Regions from separate parts of the Paenibacillus sp. OAE614 genome, predicted to be linked through region 2. Evidence: predicted binding sites of a transcription regulator. Region 2 holds the regulator's gene; each other region holds the start of a gene.
What was found. The regulator Rex, encoded in region 2, represses fermentation and respiration genes when NADH is low (regulators of the CRP and FNR family bind a similar motif). The targets are predictions, from matches to a motif close to TTGTGAAATATTTCACAA.
Positions count from the first base shown of each region.

Region 1 (5,318 bases), 2.8 Mb from region 2:
TTGTAATGTGGGCTCACTCCGTACGGAATGCCTGCTGCGCAGCAAAAGGAAGACCAGGCAGCAGCTGCCCGGTCTTCCCCACGCCGGTCCGGATTACATACGGCATATTTCTTTCGGACAGTTCTCGCACCGGCAAATATCCCGCAGATAGTGAAGGTCCTTGATGATGATATGGCCGTCCACCGTTTCGATCACGTCTTCCTTTTTCAAATCGCTCAGCATCCGGTTCACGCTTTCGCGCGTGGCCCCGATCATGTCGGCCATTTCGGAATTGTTGATTTTCAAATCGATATAGACACCTTCTTCCCGCTCCGTTCCATACGAATTCCCAAGCCGAATCAACAGCGAACAGAGCGCTCCCGTCTTGCCGAACATCATGAGATCGCGGAATTTGGTTTGCGTCAAACGATGCATCAGACCCATCCATTTCATGAACTCGACGGCCAGATCGCCGTGCTGCCAGAGCAGAACCTCCAGGTCTTTGCGCTGAATGACCCCGACCCTGGCATCCTCCATGACCTCGGCGCTGAAGCTGTGCATCGAATCCTGGAACGGGTCCATCTGCCCGACCAGATCCCCTTCATGATGCAGGTACAGCGTCAAAGCCCGCCCGCTGTCCGAGGTCTTCGTCGTCCTGACCCGGCCCTCGATGATGAAATACAGCTTGTCGGCCGGATCGCCTTCCCAGAACAGGCAGCTGCCCTTTTCCACGCTGCGCTTATACATGATGCTCTCCAGCTTCTCGAAGCTCTCTTGCGACAGCAGCGGCTCCAAGCCCTCCCGGCCATGCTTCGCCTGTGTCCCCGTCACGGTCTGCCCCATCGTTCATTTCCCCTTCCGCACATCTTTGCCTTTATCATAACCCTTCGGGATGGATTAACCTATCGGGGGATGCACTGATTTTTCATAGGGGTGAGCCCCTGATCCTATGAGAAAAATCACACCAGAGCTCGGTAAGTCCCTTAGGGCAGCCCCGTAAACGGAACGACGCAGCGCTCAGGAAATATCCGGACGGATTCGGATGGAATCGACGGCAGAGAGGATTCCGGCGAACGATTCGGAAATAGGGCCGGGGCTAAGGGCTGCCGGATCCTGTTCCCGACTCTCTGCTCCCTATTATGGCCGGGACGTCGCAACCCTCCGCGCCGCCTCGATCAGCTCTCTTGCGCGCTCCACCTCGCGGTCCGTTGGCGTAGGCACGCCTTCCAGCGCGTACGGGCGGCCTAACTGCTGCCATTTGTATACGCCCATCCGGTGATAGGGCAGCAGCTCGACTTTCTCCACATTGCGCAGGTGTCCGATAAATTCCCCCAGCAGCGTCAGATCTCCTGCCTGATCGGTGATCCCCGGTATCAGAACATGTCTAATCCATACCGGCTTCCCGATGGCGGACAGCCATGCCGCAAATTTCAGAATCCGGTCATTCGGCTGCGAGGTCAGCCGCTCATGCTTCTCGTTGTTCAGCTGCTTCAGATCGAGCAGGACCAGATCCGTATAGCGCATCAGTTCGCCTGCATGAGACGGTTCGCAGAAACCCGAGCTGTCGAGCGCCGTGTGCAGGCCGAACCGCTCCTTGCAAGCCTTGAACAGCTGGGCCACAAAAGGCGCCTGAAGCGTCGGTTCGCCCCCCGTCACCGTGATGCCGCCACCCGAGCTTTTATAGTAAGGCACATAGGGTTCGATTTCCCGGAGAACCTCCTCGACGGTAACTTGGCGTCCCCCCTTCATATCCCACGTATCGGGGTTATGGCAAAATTGGCACTGCAGCGCGCAGCCCTGCATGAACAGGACGAAGCGGATGCCCGGTCCGTCCACCGTACCGAAGGTGTCCATGGAATGTATTCTGCCTTTCATGCGGGCCACGCTCCTCTCTTGATGACAACTTTTGATTTCATTGCTTTATTGCCTTGCTAATCGTAACGGTAACGTCAGATCTCTCCGTGGAACGTGCGGCTGATGACATCCAGCTGCTGCTCCCGCGTCAGCTTGATGAAGTTGACCGCATACCCGGATACCCGGATGGTCAGCTGCGGATAGTTCTCCGGATGCTCCATTGCATCCAGCAGCTGCTCGCGGTTAAAGACGTTGACGTTCAGATGATGTCCGCCGCTTGCGGTATAGCCGTCCAGCAGCGCCGCCAGGTTGCTGTGTCTGGCCGCGTCCTCTTTGCCGAGCGCCTTCGGAATGATCGAGAAAGTATTGGAAATGCCGTCCAGGCTGTGCTCGTAAGGGATTTTGGCGACCGAAGCCAGCGAAGCGAGCGCGCCTTTGCGGTCGCGTCCGTGCATCGGATTCGCGCCCGGTGCAAACGGCTGTCCGGCCTTGCGGCCGTCCGGCGTGCTGCCCGTCTTCTTGCCGTATACGACGTTTGACGTAATCGTCAGAACCGACATGGTCGGAATCGCGCCGCGGTACGTTTTATGCTTGCGCAGCCGGTTCATGAACCCTTCCGCCAGCTCCACGGCGAGCTGGTCGACCCGGTCGTCGTTATTGCCGTACTGCGGATACTCGCCTTCGATTTCAAAATCGACCGCGATCCCTTTTTCGTTGCGGATCGGGCGAACCTTCGCGTAACGAATGGCGCTCAGGCTGTCGGCCACGACCGACAGGCCGGCAATACCGCAGGCCATCGTCCGGACAATATCCCGGTCATGAAGGGCCATTTCGATGCGCTCGTAGCAGTATTTGTCATGCATGTAATGGATCACGTTCAGCGTGTTGATATACAATTTCGCCAGCCAATCCTGGATGACGTCGAACTTCGCTTTCACTTCCTCATAGTCCAGCACCTCGGACGTGATCGGCGCGATGGCCGGTCCGACCTGGGCGCCGCTCTTCTCGTCGACGCCGCCGTTGACGGCGTACAAGAGCGCCTTGGCCAGATTGGCCCGGGCTCCGAAGAACTGCATCTGCTTGCCGATCCGCATCGCGGATACGCAGCAGGCGATGCCGTAATCGTCGCCGAAGTGCGGACGCATCAGGTCGTCGTTTTCGTACTGGATCGAACTGGTCTCGGCCGACACTTTGGCGCAGAACTTCTTGAAGTTCTCCGGCAGCTGTGCCGACCACAGCACCGTCAGGTTCGGCTCGGGCGCAGGTCCCAGGTTGTAGAGGGTATGCAGGAAGCGGAAGGAGTTCCGCGTCACGCGCGTTTTGCCGTCAAGCCCCATGCCGCCGACCGACTCGGTCACCCATGTCGGGTCGCCGCTGAACAGCTCGTTGTAGTCCGGCGTGCGCAAAAATTTGACGATCCGCAGCTTCATGACGAAATGGTCGACGATCTCCTGCGCCAGGCTCTCCGTCAGCGTGCCTTCTGCGAGGTCGCGCTCGATATAAATGTCCAGGAAGCTGGATACCCGGCCAAGGCTCATCGCCGCTCCGTTCTGCTCCTTAATGGCTGCCAGATAAGCGAAGTAGAGCCACTGCACCGCCTCTTTGGCATTCATCGCGGGTCTCGAGATATCATGTCCGTAAGATGCGGCCATCGCCTTCAGCTCGCCGAGGCTACGGATCTGTTCGGACAGCTCTTCGCGCAGCCGGATGACGTCTTCGCTCATCGCGTCGACTTCGAGCTGGAGCAGCTCCTCCTTCTTGCCCTGGATGAGGCGGTCGACACCGTACAGCGTCACGCGGCGGTAGTCGCCGATAATCCGGCCCCGTCCGTAGGCATCCGGAAGGCCCGTGATAATGCCGGCCTTGCGGGCTGCTCGCATCTCGGACGTATAGGCGTCAAACACGCCTTGGTTATGCGTCTTGCGCAGATCGGTAAAAATGCGCTCCAGCTCCGGGTTCAATTGATACCCGTATGCATTGCAGGCATCGACGACCATCCGGATACCGCCGAACGGCTGAACGGCACGCTTAAGCGGTGCGTCGGTCTGCAATCCAACGATGGTTTCCTTGTCTTGGTCGATGTATCCCGGTGCATGCGAGGTTATGGTGGAGACCGTGTTCACGTCCACGTCGTGAACGCCGCCCCGCTCCCGCTCTTCCTTCAACAGCTGGCTGACCTGCTCCCACAGCTCCAGCGTGTTCTCTGTTGGCGGCGCAAGGAACTGCTCATCGCCCTCATACGGTGTGAGGTTGCGCCCGATAAATGAATTGACGTCAATATTCTTCTGCCAGCTGCCTCCCGCAAAACCACGCCATGCCTCCTCGAATCCAGCCCGGTTCTTTACTTCGCTTTCTTTCATCGCCATGATCAAGCACCTCCGTTTTCTATGCTTTCATGTTACTTTTTTCACAGGTTAAAGACAGTGATTTTTCTCACTCTTTTCACTTTTTTCACCATCTTCGCTGCCGCTTATTTTTATTTGAACGATGTTGATGCTTTCCCTTCGTCAGCCAAAAATTCGGTCAGCGCATCTCCCCAAGCATCTTCGAGTGTACGAACAAAGCCGCCGTCCATGCCTTGATATCCGAAATCCGTTTCCGCAACCGCCAGATAACGAAGCAGTTGAACCAGACCATCAGCTTCCGTATGGCCGCTCTCCAGAAACTGCCCAAAATACACGGCGCAGGAGCGATCATAAATACCGTGAAGCGGATGGAGCCTGCCGCCGATCATCGGCAGGACGGCGTCGAGCCCTTCCTCCAGCCTCAACGCCATCAGCTCAGCGGCGTCGGCCGAGGGATACGGCATGTGGCACCCGATGATCCACACGGCCCGGTGTTTAGACAGGGAGAGGCCCGCGTGCATGCCGCCAAGCATTCCTTTTCCGACATAATAATCCGTAATGATCCGGATATCCCGGTCCACTTGGCGAAGCAGCGGCCGGGGATCGTCCGTCACGATCGTAATCTCGCCGCAGCACTTCCGCATTTCACGGACCTGCCGCTGCAGCAGCGTTTCTCCTTGAATCATCCGGAATAGGGTAGGTGCGCCTTTCGTAGAACCATGATTGCCGCCTGCCAAAATAACGCCGGACAGCATATGAATCACTCCTTTCCACTGCGATCAACGCACATCACGATTCTGATACAAGAAGGCTGCCGACGCTTTCGGTCGGCAGCCGGCTGGATCATGCGGTGCAGCTCCTAGAATTTGCCGTAGAAGGCGTTCCGGTAAACGTCCGCCAGTTCACTGACCAGCGGCATCCGCGGGTTGGCCGTCGTGCACTGGTCTTCGAACGCACGGTCGGCCAAATAATCCACTTTAGCCTCGAAATCGGCCGGGTCAAAGCCGAGATCCTGGAATTTCTCCGGAATGCCCAGCGACTGGTTCAGCTTGCGCACCGCCTCGATCAGGCTGTTGACACCTTCCTCCGTATTCCGGGACGGCAGGCCGAGCATCCGGGCGATTTCCGCATAGCGCAGGT
Region 1 is NZ_JBEPOD010000001.1:1,531,258-1,536,575, reverse strand. It holds gene ABIE48_RS07455 (Crp/Fnr family transcriptional regulator) at 94-822, opposite strand; gene pflA (pyruvate formate-lyase-activating protein) at 1,117-1,854, opposite strand; gene pflB (formate C-acetyltransferase) at 1,929-4,199, opposite strand; gene mobA (molybdenum cofactor guanylyltransferase) at 4,310-4,933, opposite strand; gene adhE (bifunctional acetaldehyde-CoA/alcohol dehydrogenase) at 5,038-5,318, opposite strand, start outside.
Region 1: pflB (formate C-acetyltransferase) is a predicted target of Rex. The motif match lies at 4,229-4,246, and genes of this name have one in related genera.

Region 2 (5,318 bases):
TCACGGTGGGGGAAATCGTCCGCAAAGGCGAAAAGATGCTGGCCGAATACAAGGAGGAGCAGGATGATTACGGTTCCGACAGCCTGATCACCGATATCGGCGGGCTGCTCAAGGACCTCAGCTCCGAGCGGGAGAATCTCCGGTTCTTTATGACGCTGAACGACGAAACCGTCGTGTACTGGATGGAAGCGAGCGGCCATTTCCGCAGCAAATCGCTCCAGCTGTACGCTGTTCCGGTTGACGTCAGCAAGCAGCTCAAGGAGCTGTTTTTTGACAAGAAAAAGAGCGTCATCCTGACGTCCGCCACTTTATCCGTAGATAAATCGTTCCAGTATATGATCGACAACCTTGGACTGCAGGAGGACCAGGACAGCGGACGCCTTGTGACGGTCCAGCTTCCGTCCCCGTTCCGGTACAGGGACCAGGCGCTGCTCGTCATTCCGCGGGATTTTCCAAGCGTGAAGGGAAGCGTCGGGGACGCCCTGTTTGTCGAAACGCTGGCCCGCTCACTAGCGGACGCCGCGATCGCGACCCACGGCCGGATGCTGGTGCTGTTCACCTCGTACCGCATGCTGCGCCAGGTATACGAGCCGCTGAAAGAAGCCCTCGCACAAAGCGACATCGCCGTGCTTGGACAGGGCGTAGACAGCGGCAGCCGCACGAAGCTGATCCGGCGGTTTACGGACAGCAGCGCTTCGGTGCTGCTTGGAACGAGCAGCTTCTGGGAAGGCGTGGACATCCCGGGAGAAGCGCTGACGTGCCTGGCCATCGTCCGGCTCCCGTTCCAGCCGCCGAACCATCCGCTGGTGGAAGCGAAGAGCGAGCTGCTGCAGCGCCAGAAGAAGAACCCGTTTATGAAGCTGTCGGTCCCGCAGGCCGTCATCCGCTTCAAGCAGGGCTTCGGGCGGCTGGTCCGCACCGCCCATGACCGGGGCATCGTCATCGTATACGATACGCGCGTCATCGAATCGTATTACGGGAAGTACTTCCTGTACTCGCTGCCTGGACCGAAAATGGAGCATATGCAGACAGACCAGATGGTTCCGCGCATCTCTGAATGGCTTCATCAGGACGGTGTGTCTTAAATGAGTCCATTAGATAGAATGAACTAAAGCGGTTAGAACAGGAAGTTCAATGCAAAACTTTAGTTCAATCTATATAACCAAATAAATATTCAAGCCGTTCAATAGGGGGAACATGCATGAAATCGGAGAAAATATCCGAGGCGGTTGTCCGCAGATTGCCTATATATCTTAGATATCTAAATGAGCTGAACAAGCGGGAGGTGGCCACGGTCTCCTCCCAGGAGCTCGGGCAGAAGCTGGATCTCAACCCGGCGCAGATCCGCAAGGATTTGGCGTATTTCGGGGATTTTGGCCGTAAGGGGATAGGGTATGACGTGTCCTATCTCATCGAGAAGATCCGTCAAATTCTGAATTTGGACCAGCAGATCAACGCGGTGCTGGTCGGAGCGGGGAATCTTGGTCAAGCTTTGTCCAACTATAACTTTTACCTGAAGGAAAATATGAAGATCGTGGCCGTGTTTGACGCCAATCCGTCCAAAATCGGCACGCGCATCAACACCTTGACGGTACAGGCTATGGATGAGCTGAAAGAAACGATACAAAGTAAAAATATCCGGATCGGGATTATTACCGTCCCGGATTTCGAAGCGCAAAACGTCGCCGATCAGCTGATTGCGGCCGGGATCGAAGCGATTCTGAATTTTGCGCCGACGATTCTGAAGGCGCCGGCAAGCATCCGGATACACGCCGCCGATTTTACGACGGATTTGCTCAGCCTTGCTTATTATTTGAACAACGGAAAGGACGACACGGAAGATGACGGACAATTTGAAGAGCTCCAGCAGCCGGAGCGCCAATCCTAAATGGGCCATCAAGAACGGAAGCTTTGCCGTTTTGCGGCCGGAGCAGCCGGTATTGCACGGCTGGATGGTCATTGAGGGCGACCGCATCACCTATATCGGTGAAGAGGAGCCGCAGCTGGAAGAGGGCGTACAGGTCGTCGACGGCACGCATTTATTTTTTATGCCGGGCCTGATCAACACCCATGGACATACCGCCATGTCGCTGCTGCGCGGTTACGGAGATGACATGGTGCTCCAGGAATGGCTGCAGGAAAAAATGTGGCCGATGGAAGCAAAATTCACGTCCAGTGACGTCTACTGGGGGACTTCGCTGTCCGTGCTTGAAATGCTGAAGGGCGGTACGACGACGTTCCTCGATATGTACGATCATATGGATCAGGTTGGCAAAGTGGTGACTGAATCCGGCATGCGCGCTGCCCTGACCCGCGGTGTCATCGGCCTGTGTCCGGAGGATGTGCAGCGGCACAAGCTGAACGAAGCCATTCAGTTCGCCAAGGACTGGCACGGGCAGGCAGACGGCCGGATCACGGCGATGATTTCTCCGCATGCCCCGTACACATGCCCTCCTGATTTTATCGAGAAGTTCGTTCAGGCGGCGCATGACCTGGATCTGCCGATGCATACGCATATGTCGGAGACCAAGGCGGAAGTGGAGCAGAATGTACGCGATTATGGAACGCGTCCGGCGATTCATTTGGAGAAGCTCGGCATGTTCTCACGGCCGACGATTCTGGCACACGCGGTCCATTTGACAGACGAGGAAATCGACATTTTGGCGAAGCATCACGTGACGGTATCACACAACCCTGGCAGCAACCTGAAGCTGGCGAGCGGGGTGGCCCGCGTTACCGACATGATGCAGGCAGGCATTACGGTTTCCCTCGGAACCGACAGTGCGGCGAGCAACAACAATTTGGACATGTTTGAAGAAATGCGCCTTGCCGCTTTGATACATAAGGGCGTCTCGGGAGATCCGACGGCGGTTCCCGCGGCGGAAGCGCTGCGTATGGGCACGATCTACGGAGCGCAATCCTTGTTCCTGGAGGGAATCGGTGCACTTGAGGCCGGGATGAAGGCGGATTTTATCGCGGTGAATACGGATCAGGCTCATTTTCTGCCGCGTACGGACTTTATTTCACACGTCATTTATTCGGCCAGCGCGAAGGACGTTGAGCATGTCTGGGTGGACGGGAAGCAGGTCGTGAAGCACGGCAGCTGTCTCACCCTGGACGAGGAACGCATCCGCAGGGAAGCCCAAGCGGCTTTTGAAGGTCTTCTCTCCCGATAAGACCGGGATGATTAGCTCACCTTTAAGAAAGGAAGTTCAGGTTGAAGAACAAGAAAAAATGGATCTTTCTCGGCATTGTCGCCCTGCTGCTGATCATTTTCGGCGCTTACCGTTATTTTATTTACGTGCTGCAGGATCAATGGAGCGAAAAGGACACCGCTATTGCCAGAGCGAAACAGGAAGCCGGAATCGTGTCGGTCGCCGATGCCCAAAAGTCTGTGTGGGACCAGAACAGCATCTACTGGGTCGTGGAAGGGACGAACAAGACGGGCCAGGAGGTCATGGTCTGGGTGCAGTTCACCGATCAGGGAAAACCCAAGGAAGGCCAGAATACCGTGCATCAAGAGCTTTTGAGCAGCGGTATGTCCAAAGAGAAGATGAAGGCCAAAATCAAAAGCTCCATTCCCGGCATTAAAGATATGCGCCTCGTACCGGGTGTCTATAACGGAGAATACGTATGGCAGCTGTTCTACAAGGTGGAAGATCACTATTACTATCAATTTTACCGGTTCAGCGACGGAGCGGAAATCGGCAGCCCGTTCACGCTGCCCAATCGATGATTTTGTTTAAACGGCCATATCATGCAGAAAGAACCCCATCCTTAAATGGGGTTCTTTGGCTTACAAAGGATAATATTTAAAATATATTCACACTTTACCTTCGATTTAGTATATACAATGTGATATACTCTTATTTGTATTGAAGAGATATATATGACGAACAGCCCGGATTGTACTATAATTAGAGGATAGCGTTTTTCAGTAAAATTCAGAAGCCCGCTTCAGCTTGGAAGAAGATTTTTCTGCTCTTTATTGAAAAGCATCGTATATAGAAGTACGGTCAGATGCGCGTATCAAACGAAGAGATGCTTGTGTTTCGCGACAAGCGCAAAACCATCCATCGAATCGGACTGAACAGAAGCATGGTGACCGACCAATGGACTTGAACCGCTAACGAAATATTTATTTTTGTCATCTAAAGTTTACTTTTTTTTTGCTTTACCATTTCGAAAGGGGGACAACAAGTGAAATTGCGTCCATTGCCTATTATTATAACTGTTGTGGTTTCGGTAGCCGTACTGTTTGGCGGCTTGTTCTTTTATCGGCAAACGACCCTTCAGGGTCCGCTGCAAAAAATCGTCAGCAATTATCAGGGCGTAAATAACGCACATTTTAATATTACCCGCGATCAGGTGGATTTGAAACTCGATTTGAAGCCGAATGTAAATTTGGCTGATTTGGCGGATAAAATCTCCACCGAAGGCAAATCCGTCGTCGGCACCCGGACGCTGAAGTTCGATTTTGTGGATCATTCATCGGACAAGCTGAACCAGTATTGGGATAAAGCGATGTTCTCTGTAGCGGAAGCGATGGAAAACAAGCGCTATACGGAAATTCCGGTCAAGCTGCAGGATCTGGCTAAGGGTACCGGAATCCAAACGAAAGCCGAAATGGACACGAAAAATGTCTATATTACGCTGACGGACGGCAGCTCGAGCAAGTTTCTTGTTCTGCCCCGTGATCCCGGCAAGATGGGAGTGTGGGAATAATGCCTAGATTGCTGAAGGAAGTTTTGATCGGATTTGTGCCGGTATTATTCATTTTTCTAGCTTTTGTAGGGGTCAATGTCATCCCTCTCATTATCGCCGGCCTGATGATCGGCGGACTCCTGTTTATGACCAACATGAGAGGCGGCCTGACGGTAGGTGCTGCTTCGGAACGCAAGCGTAAAAAGGGCGGGCCGAAGAAGCTCACTTTTGAAGAAATCGGCGGCCAGGATAATGCCAAGCAGGAGCTGCGCGAGGCACTGGACTTCCTGATCCGTCATGATGAAATCCAGAAGCTCGGCATCCGCCCGTTGAAAGGAATTCTGCTGACGGGACCTCCTGGAACAGGGAAGACGCTGATGGCCAAGGCGGCCGCACATTACACAGATTCGGTATTCGTTGCCGCATCCGGCAGTGAGTTCGTAGAAATGTACGTCGGCGTCGGCGCGGGCCGCGTCCGGGATCTGTTCCGCGATGCGAGAAACCGGGCAGCCAAGGAGAACAAGCAGAGCGCGATCATTTTCATCGATGAGATCGACGTCATCGGCGGCAAGCGCGAAGGCGGGCAGCAGCGCGAATACGATCAGACGCTGAAC
Region 2 is NZ_JBEPOD010000001.1:4,289,916-4,295,233, reverse strand. It holds gene dinG (ATP-dependent DNA helicase DinG) at 1-1,085, shown strand, start outside; gene ABIE48_RS19655 (redox-sensing transcriptional repressor Rex) at 1,202-1,888, shown strand; gene ABIE48_RS19650 (amidohydrolase) at 1,842-3,176, shown strand; gene ABIE48_RS19645 (cell wall elongation regulator TseB-like domain-containing protein) at 3,218-3,736, shown strand; gene ABIE48_RS19640 (hypothetical protein) at 4,201-4,725, shown strand; gene ABIE48_RS19635 (AAA family ATPase) at 4,725-5,318, shown strand, end outside.

Region 3 (5,318 bases), 990 kb from region 2:
TTAGACGGGAGAGGCCGGGTATGGGTGATCCTCGGCAGCACCCGGTGAATCCGGGAGCCCAGGCTCAGCGGCCGGTGCAGCCGCAGGCACCGGGCGCTGCATACCCGAACCCGCCTGGGGCACAGCCTTACCAGGGGCATCCAGGCCAGCAGCCGATGCCTGGGCGGCCGGGAGTGCCGGGGTACCCTGGAGGTCCCGGCATGGGGCCGTATCCGGGCCAGCCGGGAACCGCAGGTTACCCGGCGCAGGCGGGCCCGAACCAAGGCCAGCCGGGCCAAGGGCCGTATTATGGCCAGCCCCGTCCCGCCGGGCCGCAGGCCCAGCGGCCGCCCAAGCCGCCTAAGCCGCCCGTAGACTGGGAGCATGCCATCGCCCGGGTATGGCTGCCGCGCGTGTTTATCGTCGTGCTGCTGCTCGGCGTCCTGTGGGGCTTTATCGCCGCCGTGTCGGCGGGGTATCTGACGCAGCCGGTACGCTGCCTCCTCGGCCTGGTTGCCGCCGGCGCCATGTACTTCTTCGGGGAGCGGCAGGTCCGGGCGCAGCGGGAAGGATTGGCGCAGGTGCTGCTCGGCGGCTCCGTCGCCGTGCTCATGCTGACCTTTTTTGCGGCACATCATCTATATGAATTGATTCCGTCCTGGTTAGCTTTCCTATTATATATCTTGTCCATCGCCCTGGGGGTGTGGACCGCCGTAAGGCGCCGCTCCCAGACACTCGTGATTATCATGACCGTCGGCGGTTATCTCATTCCGTTCCTGGTGAAATCCACGGAGCCGAACGCCTGGATCGCCGCAGGTTTCGAGCTCGTCTTTTCCCTGGCGATGACGGCGCTGTCGATCCGTTATGCTTACCGCGCCGCCTACTTCGTGTCCATCGGCGTGCTGCATCTGCCGCTGATGATTCTGTATATGGCGGGCGATTTCGAAGGCAGCCGGCATGTCTTCCTCGGCGCGGTATTCCTGCAGCACGCCCTGCTGCTCGTCCTCTCGCTGGTTCGTCCGTACCGCCACCGCGTAGACGAGACGGTATCGCTCATGACCGGCTTCGGGCTGGTCGTGCTGTGGATTTACGCTTTGTACAATCAGGCGGGCGGCCCCGGTCCCGAGTCGATGATGTTGATCATCTGGGCCGTCATTTACAGCCTGATCGCCCTCTGGCGGGTGATGAGCGCCCGGCTTCCCCACGAATACATGGCGATCGCGACCTGCGCCTGGCTCCTTTGGCTGGTTGAAATCGTCAGCCGGGAGGCACTGCCGCTGTCTGTCCTGATCGAGGCGTCCCTGGGACTCGGCCTCGGCATCCTGCTGAGAAGCCGGATGCAGCAGCTCACGTCCGCCATCCTGTATTTGTTTGGGGGACTCGGCATTCTGCAGCTGATCATTCACGAGATCCTGTCGATCGAAACGCTGTCCTGGATCGCGCTCCTGGCCAGCCTGGCAGGCTTGTCGGCGGTCCTCCGCAGACATATGGCCGAAGAATGGCAGCGGAAAGTACCGGATATTCTGATGTGGTCCGCCGCGCTGCTGTCCATCGTCTTCCTGACGGAAGTAACCTCGGTTCTGACGCGGAATCTGTCGTTCGACCTTCAGCATTTGATCCTGTCGGCCGAATACGCGCTCTATGCGATCATCGTTATTATTTACGGCGTCATGGTGCGTAAATCGATGGTCCGCCTGGCCGGCCTGATCGTCCTGCTGATCACGCTGCTCAAGGTCATTTTCTTCGACCTGCCGGGCGTGTCGCTGGCCGTGCGGGCGATCCTGTTCATCGGACTGGGCGTCGCCGGGATCGCCGTTTCCCGAATTTTGTACAAACGCAAAGGGGCCGATCCCGAAGCCCCACCGGGACCTCCGGCGGGAACTCCGCCGCTCCCGCCGGAATAAATACGACCATGACTGCGCCGCGCGAACGTTATTCGGCTCCATTCAAGGCGCGATACACGGCAGCCATGCTTATCGATTTCCAAAATAAAGGGTGCCTGCACATCCCCGATGGATGCAGGCACCCTTTTTTTCATGAAAACAGCCAACCACCCGCTAACCGCCCAGCAGAACGGATCTCAGCTCCCCGTAGCCCCCCAGAATATGATGGGGCTGATGTCCGGTCGCAAACGGCTCGACCATCCGATGGTTAAACCAGACAGATGTCCACCCCGCCTCCAGCGCGCCGATGACGTCGTTGTTCCAGGAGTCGCCGATGTACCAGCTTGCCCCAGGTTCCGTTGCCGTCACCTCATTGACATGGCGGAACAGCCGAGGATCCGGCTTGTCCATGCCCACCGCTCCGGACACAAATACCCGGTCCAAGCCTACCAGCTTGTCCAGCCTAAGCGCACGGACTTTGTTCATTTGGTGTTCCTTCGGTCCATTGGTGATCACGCCGACCACATCGCCTCGCTCCTGGAGCTCCCGGATCAGCTCCTGCGCCCCCGGGAACAGGCGAATGTCGAACTGCCCCTCCAAATAGGCCGCCTGAATCGCAGCCGCCTGCTCCCGGTCCACGTCGATGCCGAACTCCGCAAGGGCCAGCTGAATCCGCTGCTCGCGCATGTCCTCCAGATCCCCCGCATTCGCTGGATCATTCACATGTCCATGCCGGGCCGACAGCAAGTCGCTGTAATGCCGGAACCGGTGGTATACTTGTTCATAAGGAAAGCCGTCCGGCGGCGATATCAAGCGATCGAGCGCCTGCCGCAGCGGTTCCAGATGGTCATACAGCGTATCGTCCACGTCAAAAAATACCGCTCGTTGTTCACCCATTTTCTTGTTCTCCCCCATCTGCCTGTCCGCGATCACATGCCGGCTGCTGCCCGCATTAGCCCTCATATTGTACCATACAGCGGGCGTTTCGGGCGCCTTAGCCGTTGTTCCAGCAGGGAAAAATCCGGTTAACGGCTTATGATAAGCCCTTTCAATTGTGACGAAACTGGCAACATTGACAAAGCCTTGTGCAATTTTGAACAAAAATGAAAATCCCCGATTTTCAGCGATTACAGTGATTTTTCGCACAATTTGAGGTTTTTTTAAAAATCATGTGAAGATGTTCACAGAATATCTGTAAATGATTTACATTTATTACTTTTGTTGCATTTGTTTTCGTTCCCCCGGATTACTAAGCTATGGCTATAAGGTTCATTATTTTAGACCAATTCAGCTACATGTAACGCTAGAAAGGAGCTCACTGTGAAGAAAAAAAGATGGTTATTTTTTGGTTTATTTGTATCCATCATGTTGCTGCTTAGCGGATGCGACTCGTCGTCACTCATCGTGCTAGATCCGAAAGGTCCGCAGGCAAAAACACAATCCAGCACGATTATTTTCTCCATCCTGATGATGGCTTTCGTCTTGATTGTTGTTTACATCTTGTACATCATCATGCTGACCAAATACCGGGCAAGCAAAACCAGTGACGATTATATCCCGCCTCATATAGAAGGTAACAAATGGCTCGAGTTCACCTGGATTGCGATTCCGGTTATCATTGTGGCCATTCTATCGGTTGTCACGGTCAAAACGACCAGTGCGGTGGAAAGTGTTCCTGCCGGTTACGAGGATCAGAAGCCGCTTGTTATCTATGCCGCATCGTCCAACTGGAAATGGCACTTCAGTTACCCTGAAGAAGGCGTTGAAACGGTGAACTATGTGAATATTCCTACAAACCGGCCGATCGAGTTCCGCCTGTATTCTTACGGACCGATTACGAGCTTCTGGGTGCCGCAGCTTGGCGGACAGAAGTACGCCATGAGCGACATGGTCAACACGCTTCACCTGCTGGCCGACACACCGGGTTCCTTCATGGGACGCAACTCCAACTTCTCCGGTAAAGGCTATGCGCAGATGGAGTTTGAGGTACAGTCTATGAGCGCCGGAGACTTCAGCAAATGGGTCGACGACGTGAAGAAAACCGCGCCTCAATTAACCGAGGACAAATTTAACGCGCTGCTGAAAACCTCCTACGTTGGACGGGAATCCTTCTCTTCCACGCACCTCGGGTTCAACCCGCCGCCTGAAATGGATATGTCCGAAGGACATCACGGCAGCGGCAGCAGTGACAAAGATTCCGGCTCGGAAACGATGGATCATTCGGATATGAGCAATATGGAAGATATGGGGTCCATGGAACATGGAAACTAACATCTACTGGAAAGGAGACCTACCTGCATGAAATGGGACGAATTTTTTGTTACCGGTGAGCCGATGATCTATGCTGCCATGGTCAGTATCGTCGTCGTTTCCCTCGCCATCCTGATCGGCCTGACCTATTTTAAAAAGTGGGGCTATCTGTGGCGCGAATGGCTCACAACGGTTGACCATAAGCGGATCGGGGTCATGTACATCCTGTCCGCACTCATCATGCTGTTCCGCGGCGGGGTTGACGCCCTGCTGATGCGTACGCAGCTCGCGGCTCCGGAAATGAAGTTTCTGGATGCGCAGCACTATAACGAAATCTTTACAACGCACGGCGTTATCATGATCCTGTTCATGGCGATGCCGTTCGTTATCGGACTTATGAACGTTGTCGTTCCGCTGCAAATCGGGGCGCGCGACGTAGCTTTCCCTAGACTGAACGCCGTCAGCTTCTGGATGTTCTTCTTCGGAGCGATGCTGTTCAACATTTCCTTCGTCATCGGGGGATCGCCGGATGCCGGCTGGACCGCTTACTTCCCGCTGGCGAGCTTGGATTTCAGCCCGACTGTAGGTAACAACTTCTACTCTCTGGCTCTTCAGATTTCCGGTATCGGTACGCTGATGACCGGTGTCAACTTTATCGTAACGATTCTGAAAATGCGTGCGCCAGGCATGAAACTGATGCGCATGCCGATGTTTACCTGGTCCGTCCTGATTACGAACGTTATCATCCTGTTCGCATTCCCGGTTCTGACCGTTGCCCTTGCCCTGATGATGTTCGACCGCATCTTCGGCAGCCAGTTCTTTACGATGGCGAACGGCGGTATGGATATGCTCTGGGCCAACCTGTTCTGGGTATGGGGACACCCTGAAGTATATATCGTTATTTTGCCGGCCTTTGGTATTTTCAGTGATATTATTTCCACGTTCTCGAAAAAGAATTTGTACGGTTATAAATCGATGGTTGCCAGTATGGTGGTCATCTCGCTCCTGTCCTTTATCGTATGGGCTCACCACTTCTATACGATGGGCGCGGGCGTTATGGTCAACGGCTTCTTCTCCATCACAACGATGGCGATTGCCGTACCGACCGGCGTCAAAATATTCAACTGGCTGTTTACCTTGCAAAAAGGTAAGATTTCGTTCACGACACCGATGCTGTACGCCATGGCCTTTATTCCGATCTTTACG
Region 3 is NZ_JBEPOD010000001.1:5,279,768-5,285,085, forward strand. It holds gene ABIE48_RS24405 (DUF2339 domain-containing protein) at 1-1,883, shown strand, start outside; gene ABIE48_RS24410 (HAD family hydrolase) at 2,037-2,759, opposite strand; gene qoxA (cytochrome aa3 quinol oxidase subunit II) at 3,183-4,133, shown strand; gene qoxB (cytochrome aa3 quinol oxidase subunit I) at 4,161-5,318, shown strand, end outside.
Region 3: qoxA (cytochrome aa3 quinol oxidase subunit II) is a predicted target of Rex. The motif match lies at 3,032-3,049, and genes of this name have one in related genera.